Regions from separate parts of the Rahnella sp. CG8 genome, predicted to be linked through region 1. Evidence: predicted binding sites of a transcription regulator. Region 1 holds the regulator's gene; each other region holds the start of a gene.
The links. Region 1 encodes CRP, which controls carbon source genes, mostly activating them, when cyclic AMP is high. Its sites were predicted from a motif close to ATGTGANNNNNNTCACAT; they were not measured.

Region 1 (5,069 bases):
GGACGCCCCCGTTTTTTTACTTCGGCCATCTCACATTTCTCCAGCATCAGGCGCTGAGCGCCCGCGTTTCGCTTGTTTTCAGATGCTTGTATCTTATGCAAGATGCTTTATAGCGTCACGACTTTAATCCCGCCGCAACGGGTAAAATAAGCTGATAGCCCTGAGGTAACTGACTGATATCACAGTTGTCTGCGCCGCCACGATCGACGGTGAGAAAATTCGTCACCGTCTCAAACGCAAACAGCGGATGGTGCCAGACATTCCGGTGATAATTCACGCCCTGCAGGCCGTTGGTGATAAAGGCTTTCAGCGTGGAGATGTCCGGCGTCTCGCCCCCTGCCGCAACAATCACGATAAAGCGCTCGCCCTGCATCGGCACAAACGCCTGTGAACCGAGCGGGTGTTTTTCGAGTTGCGTCACCACAATGGGCAACGGTGCTGGCTGGGCGCGGTTGATGCTGACCAGCGGGCGATCCTGCCCGAGGATTTCCACGTTGGTCAGATCGTGGTACCGCTCAACCTTGCCGTCGTTGATATGAAAAAAATCGCGACCTGTCGTCTCAATCACATCGCCGTAAGCCGCGAAGGCCGCCTGGGTCAGCGGGTAAACCGGAAGTTCCATGGCATTCATCCCTGCATTTAAAATAAAACCGGTGAGATAAGCCCGCCAGATTGGCGGATTTATCCTCAATGCAATTACTGTAGAAACTTTTTCCAACTTGCTCAATCGAAATATGGAAAAAGATTCCATAAAATTGATGAAGTCCACAATTCTCATCCGGTTAAATCTATAAAATCTTTTTCATTCAATGCATTAACATTACTTCGGGTGACCTATGCTGGATGAGGAGTCGATTAAAACCTTTATGCACGTCGCACAAACAGGCAGCTTTTCCCGCGCGGCAGAGATGCTGCATAAAACGCCCGCGACCATCAGCTATCGAATTAAGATGCTGGAAGACAGTGCCGGGACGTTATTGCTCAACCGCACGACCCGTACGGTGTCGCTGACGCCCGCCGGACAGCATCTGCTTGAACGATGTCGCCAGTGGCTAACCTGGCTGGAGGGTGTACCGGCAGAACTGCAGCAGATTAACGACGGCATTGAGCGCCAGCTGAATGTGGTGGTGAACAATCTGATGTACTGCCCTGAAACTCTGGCGGCGTTATTAAGCTGTCTGACGCAGCGCTACCCGTTCACGCAGTTCACTTTCACACGACAGATTTACATGGGGGTATGGGATACGCTGCTGTACGAAGATTTTCAGCTGGCGATTGGCGTCACCGGCACCGAATCCCTTTCTAACGCCGTGAATCTGCTGCCGCTGGGTGAGGTGGACTGGGTTTTTGTTCATGCACCCTTTCATCCGCTGCAGCACATCACTGGCATGCTGGAAGAAGCGGTGTTGCGTCAGTACATTGCCATCAATGTGGAAGACACCTCGCGCCATCTGAACAAGCGGGTAGCCTGGTTGCTGACCGGGCAACGGCAGATCATCGTGGCAGATGTGGCGACTAAACTGGCCTGTCACCTGAAGGGAATGGGTATCGGTTTTCTGCCGCGCCATCTGTGCCAGCCATATCTCGACAGCGGCGAGCTGATCGCCCGGCAAATCCGCTATCCGCGCGCCCCTTCCCCGCTCAGTCTGGCGTGGAAAAAGGAGTACACAGGCAAGGCGCTGCATGACATTGTTTCTCTGTTCCACCAGAAAGACCCGCTGATCCAACCGTTGCTGGCGGGTTTAGAATAGTGATGCCCTCTTTGGCTTCGCGAATAAATATGGTAACAATAGGCTTAATTATGCGCAGCCTTGACGCCAGATCTTCGACCACAGAAAAGACCGCGTCTCGCCTGCCTGCATCACCTTTATGGAGAACAGCGCATTATGTCAGCCAAACATCCTGTTATTGCCGTGACCGGTTCGAGCGGTGCAGGCACCACGACCACCAGCGTGGCATTTCGTAAAATATTTCAGCAGCTTGGTTTGCGTGCGGCGGAACTGGAAGGCGACAGTTTTCATCATTTCACCCGTCCTGAAATGGATGCGGCAATACGCAAGGCGCGCGATCTGGGACGTCATATCAGCTACTTCGGGCCGGAAGCCAATGACTTTGGTTTGCTGGAAAAAAGCTTTATCGAATACGGTAAAACAGGCACTGGCCGTTCACGTAAGTATCTGCATACTTATGACGAAGCCGTTCCCTACAATCAGGTGCCGGGTACCTTTACGCCGTGGCAGGCGTTGCCGGAACCGACGGATATTTTGTTTTACGAAGGGTTACACGGTGGTGTGGTGGCGGACAAAATTGACGTTGCCGCGCAGGTCGACCTGCTGGTCGGCGTAGTGCCTATCGTCAACCTCGAATGGATCCAGAAACTGGTGCGCGATACCGGCGAGCGCGGGCATTCCCGTGAAGCGGTGATGGATTCCGTCGTGCGTTCGATGGATGACTATATCAATTACATTACCCCGCAGTTTTCCCGCACGCACATCAATTTCCAGCGGGTACCCACCATCGACACCTCGAACCCGTTTGCCGCCAAAGCCATTCCGTCACTGGATGAAAGCTTTGTGGTGATTCATTTTCAGGGACTGGATGACATCGATTTCCCGTATCTGCTGGCCATGCTGCAAGGGTCGTTTATCTCGCACATCAAAACACTGGTGGTGCCGGGCGGCAAAATGGGGCTGGCGATGGAGCTGATCATGGCGCCGCTGGTGCAGCGCCTGATGGAAGGCAAGAAGATCGAGTAAACTTTATTCGGCTGCAATCACTTCAAAGCTGTGGGTGATTGTGGCCGCTTTCCCCAGCATCAGAGACACAGAACAGTATTTTTCGGCAGACAGGCTGACTGCGCGTTCAACAATCTTATCGGTCAGATCCTTACCGGTGACGATAAAATGCAGATTGATGTGAGTGAACAGACGCGGCGCTTCTTCGCGGCGTTGTGAGGTCAGCTTCACTTCACAATCACGCACGTCATTACGACCTTTTTGCAAAATTGACACCACGTCGATTGCACTACACCCCCCTGCGGACATCAGTAACATTTCCATCGGGCTTGGGGCTTTATCACCCGCGTTTCCATCCATTGAAATCTGATGACCCGATGCAGACTCACCTAAAAATGTCAGTCCTTCAACCCATTTGACACGTGCATGCATGAACTATTCTCCCGGTGAATAAACTTGTCGAAATCTGCTCTCAGAGTACCCTTTCACCTAAAATCTGGCAACGTAACCCGATCGCCATCATGCTGAAGCGAGACAACAGAAGACAGCATCTCAAACCTGTGCTACAAACAAAGCCGAAACATACTTTCCAGTAAATTGCGGTGACGGTTTTTGCGGTTTAAGTACAGAACCCACGGTGATGACAGCAATAAACAGGCTGTTGCACTCCGACATCCGCTTGCAGCATTTCTGGAGAGTTATATGCTGAAAGGGCGCTTTGGATTTGAAGTGCCGTACAGGGAACTCTGAGCCCTGTGATTTTGGGCAGCGATAACAACAGAGGATAATAGCAAATGGTTCTCGGCAAGCCACAAACAGACCCGACTCTTGAATGGTTCCTGTCTCACTGTCATATACATAAGTATCCTTCTAAAAGTACGCTGATTCACCAGGGTGAAAAAGCCGAAACGCTTTACTACATCGTGAAAGGGTCAGTTGCTGTCCTGATTAAAGATGAAGAAGGCAAGGAAATGATACTGTCCTACCTTAACCAAGGTGACTTCATCGGTGAGCTGGGACTCTTCGAAGAAGGTCAGGAACGCAGTGCCTGGGTACGTGCTAAAACTGCCTGTGAAGTGGCTGAAATTTCATATAAAAAATTCCGCCAGCTGATTCAGGTTAACCCGGATATTCTGATGCGTCTCTCCGCGCAGATGGCCAACCGTCTGCAAGTGACGTCAGAGAAAGTCGGCAACCTTGCCTTCCTTGACGTTACCGGTCGTATCGCTCAAACCTTGCTCAATCTGGCTAAACAGCCTGATGCAATGACCCATCCGGACGGGATGCAAATCAAGATTACCCGCCAGGAAATTGGCCAAATCGTCGGTTGTTCACGTGAAACAGTCGGACGCATTCTCAAAATGCTGGAAGATCAAAGCCTGATCTCCGCACACGGTAAAACGATTGTCGTTTACGGCACACGTTAATCCCTCAAAAATTGGCGCGGCAAAACACTGTCGCGCCTTTTTTATGGGCTAAGCTTTACCCATGACGCTATGGCGAAGACTGTTTTACCATCCTGAAGTGAACTACGCGCTGCGCCAGACGCTGGTGTTGTGCTTACCTGTTGGCATTTGCTGGCTGTTTGGCAATTTGCAAATGGGCCTGCTGTTTTCCCTCTGCCCGGCCTGTTGTAACATCGCCGGTCTGGATACCCCGCATAAACGCTTTTTCAAACGCCTGCTCGTTGGCGGTTCACTCTTTGCCGTGAGCAGCCTTCTGCTGCAACTGATGCTCGAAAGCTGGCATATACCGCTGCCGCTGATCATGCTGTCGCTGGCGTTACTGCTCGGCGTCACCGGTGAAATCAGCCCGCTGCATGCGCGCCTGTTGCCCGGTGCGCTGGTGGCGACTATCTTCACGCTGAGTATGGTGGGCGTGCGCCCGATGTGGCAGGCCCCGGTGTTGTTCGCCGCTGGCACAGCCTGGTACGGATTGTTTAACTGGGCGTGGTTTCGTATTTCGGAAGAACAACCGATGCGCGAAACGCTCAGCCAGCTCTATCTTCAACTCGCGGATTATTTCGAAGCCAAGTACAGCCTGCTGACGCAACACACCGATCCCGAAACCGCGTTACCCCCACTGCTAACCCGCCAGCAGCAGGTTATCGACCTGATTGCCCTGCTTTATCAGCAATTACACATGTTGCCCCAGCACGGACATCATCATCACCATAAACGGCTGTTTCAGCGTTTTCAGGTAGCGCTCGATTTGCAGGAGCACATTACAGTGAGCCTGCATCAGCCGGAAGAAGTGCAGAAACTGGTGGAGGAAAGCCATGCCGAAGCGGTTATCCGCCGAAATGCACAGGTGATTTCCACCCGTCTTCGGGTG
Region 2 (5,069 bases), on a different contig from region 1:
CGACAGAAACGTTGATAGCTCCCCCGATACGGGTAGCGATTTGCGCGAAAGGCATCAGCGTCATGCGGTTGCCGGAGGTCAGAATCGCCACGTCGCCCGTGCCGCCCTGCCCGCTCTGGCAGCAGGAAACAATCGCCACATCGATAGGGTGCATGCCAATTTTCTTACCCACATAAAAACCGGTGCCGACCAGCGCCAGCACTGTGGTCACAATCACCAGCAGGTTCTGAAGGGTGAAAGCGTTGATCAGTTCCTGCCAGGGCGTGATCGCGACACCCACCGCGAACAACACCGGATAAGTTACCGCCGTACGAAAGAATTTATACACCGTCATCGAGCCGTGCTGAATAGTCGGCGAAACACCGTTCGCCAGTTTCACCAGCACCGCCGCAAACAGCATGCCGACCGGCGCTGGCAGGCCGATCCATTTCTGGCCGAGCATCCCGACCATGTACAGCAGGATGGCCAGCAGCGCACCACAGGCCAGCGCGTTGACGCCCGGATTGCCCTCAAATTCATCGGTGCCACTGCCCATCTGGCCTTTTTTCGACGGCATCAGTTGGCCTTCGCCGGTAAGATGCGGATAACGTTTACCAAGCTGGTTCAGCACGCCCGCCAGCACAATGGCCGTCAGGCCACCGAGCATAACAATCGGCAGAATGCGCCCAAGCGCCACGCCCTGCTCCATATGCAGGATGGTCGCGTAACCCATCGACAGCGGGATCGCACCTTCCCCGACACCGCCAGCCATGATCGGCAGGATCAGGAAGAAGAAGGTTTGCATTGGCGGTAAACCTAAAACAGTGCCCATCGCCATACCGGCAATCATGCCGACCACTTCGCCGCACAGCATCGGTACGAAAATACGCATAAAGCCCTGGATCAGCACCTGACGGTTCATGCTCATGATGCTGCCGACAATAATGCAGCAGATATAAAGGTAGAGAATATTGGTGGATTTATAGAATTTGACCGTGGAATCAACAACAACATCCGGCAGCAGGCCGTAATGCACCATCGCCGAAGGAATAAAAGTGGCACAAATCGCCGCGGCCCCCAGTTTACCCACCACAGGTAAGCGTTTACCCAACTCGCCACAGGCAAAACCGAAGAAGGCCAGCGTGGCGACCATCACCACGATGTCACTCGGCAACTTGCCATTCAGGCAATCGAGCAGGATCAGCACGCCCGCCAGCAGGAAAAAGGGCAGCGGGATAATGCCTATCTTGTAGTGATCAAGAATGTGCCACCATTTTTGTCTGGCCGAGAGGCCGGAGGTTTTCGTTTCTTTGACAGCGATGTAGGAATCGTCGGTTGTGCTCATGACATTGCCTCTTTCTTCTGAAGACTTTTCTTATTGATGGTCTGAGCATATGAAAACAGGCGGTCAGCCGGGTGTGAGGTTGTTCAAATTAAAACCGCAGGGATAAAGGTTGTTATGGTGTTTATGGTGTTAATGCACCCTGATTTATAAGGATTATAAGATTAGTAGTAAATCCCGCTATTAACCCTGTTATTACTGTGTGAAATAATCATTATTTTAATCTTCTGTTCACAACTCCGCTTCTCTGCGATTACGACTCACATTTCGCCGTGATAGGCTTATTGAATGTATATCTCAGGTTCGCCGTGCAGCAGGTCGTATGAAATTCAGGTTACCTTTTCAGGTAAAACTCTTTTTATCTCTGGTGGTATTTTCCTGCGTGTTGCTGGCACTGCTGGGGGCTATTTTATTTCATATTATTGACCGTCAGTTACATCATGATCTGGGCCAGCGTGCACGGGTTCAGGCCAGCGAGATCGCTCTGATGCCGGGGCTGGCGCAAAAGGTGCAGGCCCGCGATATCCCCGGCATCGCGAAACTAATCCAGCCATTACGCGATAAAAGTGACGCCAGTTATATCGTTATCGGCGATACCCGCGAGCTGCATCTTTATCATTCCGAATCCCCGGAGCGCATAGACCTGCCGATGATTGGCGGTGATAACGCCGGTGTGCTGGCCGGTAAAACCATTATTTCCGTACGTCAGGGCGGCATCGGCGTTTCATTGCGCAGCAAAGCCCCGATTCTGGATGCCAGTAATCAGGTGATCGGCATTGTCTCGGTCGGTTATCTCACCTCTTACATCGATAATATTAATGGCCGCCGTCTGGCGCAGGCCGGTTTATACGGTTTACTGCTTTTATTACTGCTGTTTATTTTTTCATGGATGTTCACCCGCAACGTTAAAAAACAGATGTTCTGGCTGGAACCCAAAGATATTGCCCTGCTGGTCCGCCAGCAAAAAGCGTTGCTGGAAGCCATGTATGAGGGCGTATTTGCGATCAACGCCGAAAGGCAACTGATTTCAATTAACCGGGCCGCACGCGAGTTACTGGATATCCGCCAGCCCGAAAACGAGCTACTGGGTAAACCGCTGGCGGAGGTGCTTCAGACGCCGCCCACGTTCTTTACGCAACGTGGTGTCAGTGAAAACAACAGTCAGCATGATCAGATTACGGTACTCAATCAGAGACAGGTGATCGTCAACCGCGTACCCATCGAACTTGAACCCGGTGCAGAAAGTGGCTGGGTATTCAGTTTCCGTGATAAAAACGACATTAATACGCTGAGCAGCCAGCTGAGTCAGGTAAAGCGCTATGCCGATAACCTTCGCATTATGCGCCATGAACAACTGAACTGGACTGCGACGCTGGCGGGCTTGCTGCAAATGCAGCGTTACGACGATGCAATGCGCTATATTCAGGCGCAGTCGGAAGGCGCGCAGGCCGTGCTGGATTTCGTCTCAGCACGCTTTACCTCGCCAGCACTTTGTGGCCTGCTGCTGGGGAAATACGTCAGTGCACGCGAAAAAGGTGTCGAGCTGAGTTTCGATCCCGCCTGTCAGCTCACCCGCATACCGGCAGCCATCAGTGAAACCGAACTGATGTCAGTGATTGGTAATTTGCTGGATAACGCCGTGGACGCCACACTGAAAGCACTGACGCCCCCGGCACCGGTCGAATTGTATATTTCCGACCGGAACCGGGAACTGCTGATTGAAGTCGCCGATCAGGGCAGCGGCGTGGAAGATGCACTCAAGCCGCACCTGTTTGAACAAGGCGTCACCAGCAAGCCCTCCAGCGGGCAGGACGCCACGGGTGCAGAACACGGTATCGGCCTGTATCTGGTGGCCGGTTATGTCCGTCAGGCGGGTGGCAGCATCGAAATCTCAGACAACACGCCGCAAGGTACAATATTTTCAGTCTTTATCCCGTATCCGGCAGAAGCGTTAACAGGACAGAACCATGAATAACAGCAGCGCACTCGATGTCGTGATTGTGGAAGATGAGCCACATCTGGCTGGTCTGCATCGTGATTTTATCGAGCAAAATTTCAACCTGCGCGTCGTCGGCATTGCGGCCACACTGGAGCAGACGCGTTCTCTGCTGCGCCTGCATCAGCCGCGTCTGATCTTACTCGATAACTATTTGCCGGATGGTCAGGGTGTCGATCTGATCGACAGCCCGTTGCTGAAAAGCTTCGATTGCTCGGTGATTTTCATTACCGCTGCCAGCGATATGCAAACCTGTAGCCAGGCCATGCGCAGCGGCGCGTTCGATTACATCATCAAGCCGGTGTCGTTCCATCGTCTGCGCAGTTCACTCGAGCGCTTTATGCAACTGGTGCAAACGCTGCGTAATGTGAAAGTGGTCGATCAGCGGGCCCTGGATAAGTTGTTCAATCTGCCAGCCACCGATACGCCGCCAGCCCCTTCTGCCAAAGGCATCGAGCCGAATACGCTCGAACTGGTTCAGCGGGTTTTCACGGCGAAACCCGACGTCAGCTGGTCGGTGGAACAGGTGGTTGAAGAGGTTGGGATCAGCAAAACGACCGGTCGCCGCTATCTGGAATATTGCGTGGAAATTGGCTTTATCGGCGTCGAGATGCAGTACGGAAATATCGGTCATCCGAGACGTCTGTATCGCAAAATAGCAGACGAAGAAAAATCCGTATCCTGAGGCCGAATTTCGGCCGTTTTGCGTGAAGAACTTCCCCCTCCCTGCCGGTGTCATCACCGGCGAATTTCCCGCATACCCCGCCTGTTCAGGTGATTATTTCATTACGTAGTCATCTTTCAGACAAGCGGTAAATTCACGGCTTTCACGCAAAGCTCAAATCTCTATTTACCCTTGCAAATCCCCTCCTCATAAAACGCATTAACTTCAGGGAAATACCTCAATAACTCCGTTCTAAAATCACACAAACAAAAAAGACAACAAATCCCATAAAATCAATAAATTACTTATATTTTTAGCGAAAGCATCCGTCGTGAAATTAGGCAAAAACCCAAAGTGCTCTTGCGGGATAAATTGTCATTAATTGTCAGTTTGAATTTACCGAAATTAAACACCGCAAATACAGATAAATACGTAACCAGAAACCCAATCATGAATATTCATCGGAAACATTGAGACTTGTCTCAGAATTTCGATGTGTTAGGGTATAACGCGTTCACTATTTCGTTACAGGCAAAATCCTATACGGTCCAACACAAAAATTAGACATCGAGCCGATACGGCTATTTATATCCAAGGAATGCACATTGCATGGCAATTAAAATCGAAGTAAAGAATCTTTATAAGGTATTTGGCGAAAACCCGGATCGCGCTTTCAAGATGATTGATGCAGGCAAGGGTAAAGAAGAGATTTTTGAGAAAACCGGTCTTTCACTTGGCGTTAAGAATGCCAGTCTGGCCATTGAAGAAGGCGAGATTTTCGTCATCATGGGGTTATCCGGTTCCGGTAAATCCACCATGGTACGCCTTCTCAATCGTCTGATAGAGCCCACCCGTGGCGAAGTCCTGATCGACGGCGAAGACATCGCCAAAATCTCAGAAGCAAAATTGCGCCAGGTGCGCCGCAGTAAAATCAGTATGGTATTTCAGTCCTTTGCGCTGATGCCACACCTGACCGTGTTGAATAACACCGCGTTTGGTATGGAGCTGGCTGGTGTGCCGGTCGAAGAGCGCAATACCAAAGCGCTTGACGCGCTGCGTCAGGTCGGGCTGGAAAACTATGCCAACTC
Region 3 (5,069 bases), on a different contig from region 1:
CAGAGCTGCACGCTCGCGTCGCTGCCTTGTCTGAATCCCGTCTGGGTGATGCGTACCTGATCACCGAGAAACAAGAACGTTACAACCAGATTAATGTGATCAAAGCTGACGTTGTTCAGGCTCTGCAAGCTGAAGACGAATCCCTGGACGCTGGTGAAATCTCTGACATTCTGGGCAGCATCGAGAAGAATGTGGTTCGTAGCCGTGTGTTGCGTGGCGAGCCGCGTATTGATGGTCGCGAAAAAGACATGATCCGTGGTCTGGACGTGCGCACTGGCGTTCTGCCACGTACTCACGGTTCTGCTTTGTTCACCCGTGGCGAAACTCAGGCGCTGGTCACTGCCACTCTGGGTACTGCGCGTGATGCACAGAACCTGGATGAGCTGATGGGCGAAAAAACTGACAGCTTCCTGTTCCATTACAACTTCCCTCCGTACTCAGTAGGTGAAACTGGGATGGTGGGTTCGCCAAAACGTCGTGAGATTGGCCATGGCCGTCTTGCTAAACGTGGCGTGCTGGCGATGATGCCAAAACCAGAAGACTTCCCGTACACCGTACGTGTGGTTTCTGAAATCACTGAATCCAACGGTTCATCTTCAATGGCTTCTGTTTGTGGCGCATCTCTGGCCCTGATGGACGCAGGTGTTCCGATTAAAGCCGCTGTTGCGGGTATCGCAATGGGTCTGGTTAAAGAAGGCGAAAGCTTTATCGTTCTGTCCGACATTCTGGGTGACGAAGATCATCTGGGCGACATGGACTTTAAAGTGGCCGGTAGCCGCGACGGTATCACCGCGCTGCAAATGGACATTAAAATCGAAGGTATCACCCGCGAAATCATGCAGGTGGCTCTGAATCAGGCTAAGGGTGCACGTCTGCACATTCTGGGCGTGATGGAACAAGCTATCAGCATTCCACGTGGCGATATCTCTCAGTTTGCTCCGCGTATCCACACCATCAAGATCAGCCCGGACAAAATCAAGGACGTGATCGGTAAAGGTGGTTCTGTGATTCGTGCGCTGACCGAAGAAACCGGCACCACGATCGAAATCGAAGATGACGGTACTGTGAAAATCGCAGCCACCGATGGCGAGAAAGCGAAATACGCTATTCGTCGTATCGAAGAGATCACTGCTGAAATCGAAGTTGGCCGTATCTATCAGGGTAAAGTGACCCGTATCGTAGACTTTGGCGCATTTGTTGCCATCGGCGGCGGTAAAGAAGGTCTGGTGCATATTTCTCAAATCGCTGACAAGCGTGTAGAGAAAGTGACTGATTACCTGCAGATGGGCCAGGAAGTTCCGGTTAAAGTTCTCGAAGTTGACCGTCAGGGTCGTGTGCGTCTGAGCATCAAAGAAGCTACCGCACCTTCTCAGGACGAAACAACTGAGCAACCTGCAGCAGAATAATCTGTAACAGAAGTTTTACAGCTCCTTTCCATTTGGGAAGGAGCTGTTCGTCTCACGGACGCAGGACGCGTTTGTGTTAAGCAAGCGGATGACAGGATGTTCATCCAATGTTTGTCTCCGGGAGTAGAAATGAAGCCTTTCTTGCGCTGGTGTTATGTTGCGACAGCACTTATGTTGGCAGGATGCAGCAACCATGATTGGCGTAAAAATGAAGTTCTGGCGATTCCGTTGCAGCCGACGTTGCAGCAGGAAGTCATCCTGGCACGCATGGAACAAATACTTGCCAGTCGGTCATTAACCGATGATGAGAGAGCACAGCTATTATATGAGCGCGGTGTGCTGTATGATAGTCTCGGGCTAAGAGCACTGGCGCGAAATGATTTTTCACAAGCGCTGTCTATTCGTCCTGATATGCCAGAAGTTTTTAACTACCTGGGGATTTACCTAACGCAGGCAGGCAATTTCGATGCTGCCTATGAAGCGTTTGATTCTGTACTAGAGCTTGATCCAACTTACAACTACGCGCGTTTGAACCGAGGTATCGCCCTGTATTACGGTGGCCGATTCTCGTTAGCGCAGGATGATCTGCAGGCGTTTTATCGAGACGATCCAAATGATCCCTTCCGTTCGTTATGGCTTTATCTTGCGGAGCGAGAAATCAATCCAAAGAATGCCGACGTAGCGCTTCAACAGCGTTATGACAAAGCGGACAGAGGGCAATGGGGATGGAATATCGTCGAATTCTACCTGGGCAAAATCAGCGAATCTACGCTGATGGAACGCCTCAAGGCAGAAGCAACGGATAACACTTCGCTCGCTGAGCATCTCAGTGAAACTGACTTCTATTTAGGTAAACATTACCTAAGTCTGGGGGACAAGAACAGCGCCGCGGCACTGTTCAAACTGACGGTAGCTAACAACGTCCATAACTTTGTTGAGCACCGCTATGCATTGTTGGAATTGGCGCTTTTGGGCCATGAGCAAGACGACCTATCAGAATCGGACCAGCAATAGCTGACGACACCAATCAGCCTTTTAATCATGGTATTTACCATTTTTAAGCGCCTTAACGGGCGAGGGTTGCTTTGTTCGTTTTATAATCTAATTTGAGCCGGTTCACACTTTTCAATGAAAATGACTGAAAATTTTCTCGACGAGTTATGTAGACTGGCTGCCATTATTAATGAGGCACGTGTACATGACTACTGAGCTTGAAACCTCTTTTGCTGACCTGGGGCTGTCTGCTCCGATCATTTCTGCCCTTACTGATTTGGGCTACGAAAAACCTTCACCAATCCAGGCTGAGTGTATTCCTCACCTGTTAAGTGGCCGCGACGTTCTGGGTATGGCTCAGACAGGTTCCGGTAAAACAGCCGCATTCTCTTTACCGCTGCTGCACAATATTGATGCTTCACTGAAAGCACCACAAATTCTTGTTCTGGCACCTACCCGCGAACTGGCGGTTCAGGTTGCTGAAGCAATGACTGATTTCTCTAAACACATGCATGGCGTGAATGTGGTTGCCCTTTATGGCGGCCAGCGCTATGACGTCCAGTTGCGCGCACTGCGTCAGGGACCACAAGTTGTTGTGGGTACACCGGGCCGCCTGCTGGACCACCTGAAACGCGGCACCCTGAACCTCTCTAACCTGAGTGGCCTGGTGCTGGACGAAGCTGATGAAATGCTGCGTATGGGCTTCATCGAAGACGTCGAAACTATCATGGCGCAGATCCCGGCTGAACATCAGACCGCGTTGTTCTCTGCAACTATGCCAGAAGCTATCCGTCGCATTACCCGTCGCTTCATGAAAGATCCTCAGGAAGTGCGTATCCAGTCAAGCGTAACCACGCGTCCTGACATCAGCCAGAGCTACTGGTCTGTCTACGGTCTGCGCAAAAACGAAGCGCTGGTGCGTTTCCTGGAAGCAGAAGATTTTGATGCGGCGATCATCTTCGTTCGTACCAAAAACGCAACGCTGGAAGTGGCTGAAGCGCTGGAACGCAGTGGCTACAGCAGTGCTGCACTGAACGGTGACATGAATCAGGCACTGCGCGAGCAGACTCTGGAACGTCTGAAAGATGGCCGTCTGGACATTTTGATCGCAACCGACGTGGCAGCACGTGGTCTCGATGTAGAACGTATCAGCCTGGTTGTTAACTACGACATCCCGATGGACTCAGAATCTTACGTTCACCGTATCGGTCGTACCGGTCGTGCTGGCCGTGCGGGTCGCGCACTGCTGTTCGTTGAGAACCGTGAACGTCGTTTGCTGCGTAACATTGAACGCACCATGAAGCTGACCATTCCAGAAGTTGAAATCCCAACTGCAGAAGTTCTGGGCGAACGTCGTCTGGCTAAGTTTGCAGCGAAAGTTCAGCAACAACTGGAAAGCAGCGATCTGGATCAATACCGTGCGCTGCTGGCGAAACTGCAACCTGCAGAAGAGCTGGACGTTGAAACACTGGCGGCGGCACTGTTGAAAATGGCACAGGGCGAACGTCCTTTGATCGTTGCAGCGGATCCGGTCTTCAAAAGCCGTCCACCACGTCGTGAATTCGAAGAACGTGGTGACCGCGGTGATCGTGGCGATCGTCGTGACCGTCCGGTACGTAGCAATGATCGTCCTGCACGTGATGGCGACAGCCCACGTCGTGAGCGTCGTGACGCTGGCGAAATGGAACTGTATCGCATCGAAGTGGGTCGTGACGATGGCGTTGAAGTTCGTCACATCGTTGGCGCTATCGCTAACGAAGGCGACATCAGCAGCCGTTACATCGGTAACATCAAGCTGTTCGGTACGCACTCTACTATCGAATTGCCGAAAGGTATGCCGGGCGAGATCCTGTCTCACTTCACCCGTACACGTATCCTGAATAAACCGATGAACATGCAGTTGATCGGTGATGCGGTGCCACAGGCTCCACGTCGTGATCGTCCGGCCGGTGCTGGCGGTGAGCGTCGTGGTAACGGTGCTCCGCGTCCGTTCAACGGTGAACGTCGTGAAGGTGCCCGTGGTACTGGTGCTCCACGTACTTTCAGTGGTGACCGCCGTGAAGGCGCTTCAGCCGCAGGTGACCGTCGTCCGCCAAGCCGCGCACCACGTCGTACTTCTGACGCATAATCTGATTTCAGTTCGCTGATCCTCAGATAATAAAAAACCAGCCTTCATCAGGCTGGTTTTTTTTCGTCTGCAATTTACGGGGCCGGTTAGCCAATACGCTGCGCTTTAACCAGTTCACCTTGAAGCTGTGAAACAATCTCGAATGAATGCAGGCGTGCCTGATGATCAAAAATCTGGCCGTTGATCATCAGTTCATCGGCTTCGGTTTCACGCAGAATATTTTGCAGACCCTGACGCACCGTTTCTTTATTGCCGACCACCGACATACGCAGCGCATTATCCACGCCAAAACGTTCCTGAGCGGACCATAAGCTTTCGATGTTATCAACCGGCGCAGGCAGTTTGCCCGGCATGCCGCGACGCAAATTGATGAACTGCTGCTGATTAGAGGTGAACATCCGGCGCGCTTCTTCATCCGTATCGGCAGCAATGGCATTGATACAGACCATTGCGTGCGGTTTCTCAAGCTGCGCGGAAGGCTGGAACTTGCTGCGGTAAATCGCTAACGCCTGATACAGCATGTCTGGTGCGAAATGTGAGGC
Region 4 (5,069 bases), on a different contig from region 1:
GTGCGGGATTTTCTCCGCAGGGATGTCTTTCGCCATGAGCGCTGCGGTGCCAATGCACGAAGCAGCACGCGAACTCGGGATTGATCCGTTGTACGTTGCCCTGCCAAGTTATGTGGTGATTATGGGCGGCGGTGCGGTCGTTAACCTCGGTTTCTGCTTTATCCGTCTGGCAACACGTAAAACCATCTCTTTGCGCGCCGATATGTCGGTGGCGAAATCCCTGCTGCTCACCAATGCGGTCTTTTCCATTATTGGCGGCGTGATGTGGTATCTGCAGTTCTTCTTCTACGCCTGGGGCCATGCCAGCATCCCTGCAGAATATGATTACATGAGCTGGATGCTGCATATGAGTTTCTACGTATTGTGCGGAGGCATCGTCGGTCTGGTGCTGAAAGAATGGCTCGGGGTAGGCAAAAAACCAGTACGCGTTCTTTGTATCGGTGCGCTGGTGATTATTCTGGCGGCGAATATTGTCGGTCTGGGTATGGCACTGTAAGCGTTACGTTTCTCAACGACAGCAGAACTTATTCTGCTGTCGTTGAGGATAAAAGGATTTTGCCGGTCTGCTGTGTAAAACGCTGCCGGTAGTCCCGCGGCGAAACACCACTTGCACGACTGAACACCACAGAAAAATAGTTACTGTCATCAAAGCCGCATTCAGCGGCCACGTCACTGATCGTCATGTTGCCGTAGCGCAGCAAACTCATCGCCCGGCAAAGCCTCAACTGACGTAAATAATGGGTCACGCTCATGCCGGTGTACTGCTTGAACAGCGAACGTAAAGCACGCGGATTGAGCTGATGTTGCAGACAAAACGTTTCAAGATGGAAGGGAGCGGAGATATTTGCCCGCAGAGCCATCAGCAATAGATCCAGCTGATGCGCATCCGGTAACGCGCCACTGTCCGGCCGCTGACGAAAACGCAGTAACAACAGTGCCAGTTGCATCAACAGGGCTTCACTCAGCTGGATCGAAAGCGGCTCCGATTTCATACACTCTTTAGCAAGCTCATCCACTTTATCGCGCAAAACCGCCATGCCAAGCGTACTTAAACGCCAGTAACGTTGTTCCTGGCTGACATTTTCACCCGGTAATAATTGCGACCAGTCGGCTGCCAGCCCGAAACGCTCACGGCAAAACAGCACATTATCCAGTGCCAGTTCATTGACTGACTCATAGCTATGCCGGTCCCGCGAATTAATATAAAACAAGTCACCACAGGTGATGGGATAAGGGATGTCGTTCCAGACATGCAGACCATTACCACGCCAGACAATGACCAGTTCATCAAAATCATGGTCATGACTCGGAAAGTCGGCCTGCGGGTGACGTTCAGCCACCACGACCGAATTCATTTTGGTCAGGAAGAAGTCATTTTTATTCAATTTCAATGACATAGATGCAATCTCAAACCCGTTTGACGACAAAATAAACGAGGCAGTTCTCAGGTAAGAATACCGGAAACCGCGAGAGGTGCCGTTTAACGCAACTGATCACGCATGAGTTTTGGCGACACCGAAAACTCCCGACGAAACTGTGTCGAGAAGTGGTTACTGTCACTGAAGCCGCAGGCATAGGCGATGTCGGTAATACTTTGATCGCTATGATGTAAACGACGGCGCGCCTCCAGCAACCTCAGTCGGTTGAGATACCGCTGTGGCGTCATGCCGGTGTAATGCTTCATCTGACGATGTAATGTTCTCAGCGCCAGCGAAAAACGTTCTGCAGCCTCGGTCCAGTTGACGTCCTCACTGTAATGCGACTGGAGCCATTGCAAAAGTTGATTGACCCTGTTTTCCGAGGTATCTCGCAATTGTGACTGGAAACAGTCCTGATAAAGCAGGATCAGCAGTTGTAAAAACAGACTTTCACGGGTCGCGATGTGTTCCATTTCAACACTGTCAGGCAACGCTGCAAGCAGTGTGATGCAGTTCAGTACCTGCTGAAGCACGCACGGACTGAGCTGCCAGTGGACCTGTGACTGATAGTGATGTTCCTGAGGAAGGAAGTGGCCGACGTCCTGAATGAACCGGAACGCCTTCGGCGAGCGGAACAGCACATTGGTCAGCCGCAGGTTATCCACATTTTCAAACAGATGATGATCGCTGGCGCGCACGAAACAGACCGTACCGGCCGTCAGTGTATAAGGGTTGTCATTGAAGATATGCACACCCGATCCGCTTTCCACCAGCATAATTTCGTGGAAATCATGGTAGTGCTCCGGGAATACATCTTGCGGAAGCCGCCGCTCAACCGTCACAGTCAGCTCAGGTGCCGCAAAATAATCATCACCTCTCAGTAACGTCATGTATCACCTCCGGTTCAAAATCCTTGTGCTTCGGGAACCAACCCTACCCTGCGCCCTGCGTTTTTGCCTTCAAACCACGGCAGCAAAAGCGCCATAAACGGTCATATTTCAAAGATTCAGCCTGTCGTGATGCAGATCTGCGGCAAAGATCACAATCGCGTATTCCGGTTTACTCCGGCGCGGCAAAACCCTGTTTCAGTCAGCTTTGAACCGTTATGTGATCTGCCTCGCATCTACCTTTTTAATGCTGCCATCCCGCCAAAACCGGTGGCAATCACCGGAAGGTGTCCCTCAGGCGCCTCCCCTACACTGGCCACATATTCAATAAGGAATGGCCGCTATGAGAACACACCATCTTGCCGCTATTGACCTCGGCGCTTCCAGCGGCCGGGTGATGCTGGCGACGTTTACCCGTCAGGATCCCGATCCGGCAGCGACGCTGACACTGAAAGAAATCCACCGTTTTCCTAATAACCTGATCCGCGTTGATGGCCACGATACCTGGGACCTTGATGCGCTGGAGAAACACATACTTGAAGGGCTGAATCGCCTCGACGCGTCCGGCGTTCAGCTTGACGGTATCGGGATTGATACCTGGGGAGTGGATTATGTCCTGCTTGATGCACAGGGGCAGCGGGTCGGCTTGCCGGTTGCTTATCGTGACAACCGCACGGAAGGCGTGATGGCGCGGATGGAACAGCAGTTTGGCCGCGAGAATTTGTACCAGAAAACCGGCATTCAGTTCATGCCGTTTAACACACTTTACCAGTTGCGCGCGCTGAGCGAACAACAGCCTGAAATCGTCAGTAAAGCAGCCCACATGCTGATGATCCCGGATTATTTCCTTTACCGCCTCACCGGAAAACTGAACTGGGAATACACCAACGCCAGCACCACACAGATGCTCAATCTCGCCACCGGTGACTGGGATGAAGATTTGCTGAAACTTGCAGGTGTGCCGCGCCGCTGGTTGCAAAAACCTACACAGCCGGGTAACTCCCCGGGACTGTGGAAAAGCCCTCGCGGACGCAGCGTACCGGTATTCAGCGTCGCAACGCACGATACCGCCAGCGCGGTGGTTGCCGCCCCGCTGACCAGTTCACACAGCGCCTATCTCAGTTCCGGCACCTGGTCGCTGATGGGCATTGAAAGCCCGCACGCTTTTAACCATGCCCAGGCACTCCACGACAATATCACCAACGAAGGCGGTATCGACGGCAGCTATCGGGTGTTGCGCAATATCATGGGCTTATGGCTGTTCCAGCGGATTTGCCGCGAACTGAACATCCAGGATTTACCGTCATTAATCACGCTGGCTAAAAACGTCACGCCGTTCACTTATCTGATTAACCCGAACGAAGATCGTTTTATCAATCCCCCCTCTATGGTGGATGCCATTCGCGATGCCTGTCGTCAGGCGGGTGATCCGGTGCCAGAGTCGCCAGCTGAACTGGCGCGTTGTATTTTCGACAGCCTTGCCATGTTGTATCGCAAAATCGCCTTGCAACTTGCTGATTTACAAGGGAAACCGCTGGAAGATATCCACATCGTTGGCGGCGGCAGTCAGAACCAGTTCCTGAATCAGCTTTGTGCTGATGTCTGTCAGGTCAGCGTCAGCGCAGGCCCGGTGGAAGCTTCAACGCTTGGCAATATCGGCTGCCAGCTGATGGCGTTAAACGCCGTCAAAGATACCGCTGAATTTCGTCGCATTGTTGCCACGAATTTTGAGCAACACCACTACATTCCACGTATTCACGCGGATTTCGCTATTCACTGGCGCCGTTTTCAGGCGCTCTGTCACGTCAATGAGGAACTCGCAGTATGACTTCATCTATCGATCAAGCATGGACACTTGCCAAAGAACGCTTTGCACTGTTGGGTATTGATGCCGAAGCTGCAATCAAACAACTTGATACCCTGCCCGTTTCTATCCATTGCTGGCAGGGGGATGATGTCGCTGGCTTCGAAAACCCTGAGGGCAACCTGACCGGCGGTATTCAGGCGACCGGTAATTATCCCGGCAAAGCGCGCAACGCTCAGCAGCTTCGTGCTGACTTAGAACTGGCGATCTCCATGATCCCTGGCCCTAACCGGCTGAATCTGCATGCGATTTATCTGGAGTCCGATAAGCCCGTTGCCCGTAATGAGATTGAACCTAAGCACTTCACCGGCTGGGTTGACTGGGCGAAGAAAAACAAGCTGGGTCTGGACTTCAACCCGTCTTGTTTCTCACACCCGCTGAGCGCCGACGGCTTCACGCTGTCACACGCAAACCCGGAAATTCGCCAGTTCTGGATTGAACATTGTCAGGCCAGCCGCCGTGTCTCTGCCTCATTTGGCCGCGCACTGGGCACGCCGTCAGTGATGAATATCTGGGTGCCGGATGGCATGAAAGACATCACCGTCGATCGTCTGGCACCGCGCCAGCGCCTGATGAGCGCACTTGATGAAGTGATTTCTGAGAAGTTTGATATCACCGAACACATCGATGCCGTTGAAAGCAAACTGTTCGGCATCGGTTCTGAAAGCTACACCGTCGGCTCAAACGAATTCTATCTCGGTTACGCTGCCAGCCGCGGCACTGCGCTGTGCCTCGATGCCGGCCACTTCCACCCGACTGAAGTGATCTCCGACAAAATTTCTGCTGCGATGCTGTATGTGCCGCGCCTGCTGCTGCACGTCAGCCGTCCGGTACGCTGGGACAGTGACCACGTAGTTCTGCTGGACGACGAAACGCAGGCCATCGCCAGCGAAATCGTGC

Region 2: HGO41_RS18480 (2-hydroxycarboxylate transporter family protein) is a predicted target of CRP. The motif match lies at 1,396-1,413, and genes of this name have one in related genera.
Region 3: yrbN (protein YrbN) is a predicted target of CRP. The motif match lies at 2,511-2,528, and genes of this name have one in related genera.
Region 4: rhaB (rhamnulokinase) is a predicted target of CRP. The motif match lies at 2,524-2,541, and genes of this name have one in related genera.

The regions. Positions count from the first base shown of each region.
Region 1 covers NZ_JABAED010000008.1:181,681-186,749, reverse strand. The annotation lists gene allR (HTH-type transcriptional repressor AllR) at 1-29, opposite strand, end outside; gene HGO41_RS10315 (ureidoglycolate lyase) at 116-622, opposite strand; gene allS (HTH-type transcriptional activator AllS) at 837-1,751, shown strand; gene HGO41_RS10305 (phosphoribulokinase) at 1,887-2,756, shown strand; gene HGO41_RS10300 (OsmC family protein) at 2,760-3,167, opposite strand; gene crp (cAMP-activated global transcriptional regulator CRP) at 3,530-4,162, shown strand; gene HGO41_RS10290 (YccS/YhfK family putative transporter) at 4,224-5,069, shown strand, end outside.
Region 2 covers NZ_JABAED010000021.1:21,003-26,071, reverse strand. The annotation lists gene HGO41_RS18480 (2-hydroxycarboxylate transporter family protein) at 1-1,324, opposite strand, end outside; gene HGO41_RS18475 (ATP-binding protein) at 1,644-3,296, shown strand; gene HGO41_RS18470 (response regulator) at 3,289-4,002, shown strand; gene proV (glycine betaine/L-proline ABC transporter ATP-binding protein ProV) at 4,591-5,069, shown strand, end outside.
Region 3 covers NZ_JABAED010000024.1:49,762-54,830, reverse strand. The annotation lists gene pnp (polyribonucleotide nucleotidyltransferase) at 1-1,406, shown strand, start outside; gene nlpI (lipoprotein NlpI) at 1,536-2,420, shown strand; gene yrbN (protein YrbN) at 2,535-2,615, shown strand; gene HGO41_RS19755 (DEAD/DEAH family ATP-dependent RNA helicase) at 2,605-4,527, shown strand; gene HGO41_RS19750 (luciferase-like monooxygenase) at 4,614-5,069, opposite strand, start outside.
Region 4 covers NZ_JABAED010000012.1:88,269-93,337, forward strand. The annotation lists gene rhaT (L-rhamnose/proton symporter RhaT) at 1-496, shown strand, start outside; gene rhaR (HTH-type transcriptional activator RhaR) at 525-1,397, opposite strand; gene rhaS (HTH-type transcriptional activator RhaS) at 1,481-2,308, opposite strand; gene rhaB (rhamnulokinase) at 2,649-4,133, shown strand; gene HGO41_RS13300 (L-rhamnose isomerase) at 4,130-5,069, shown strand, end outside.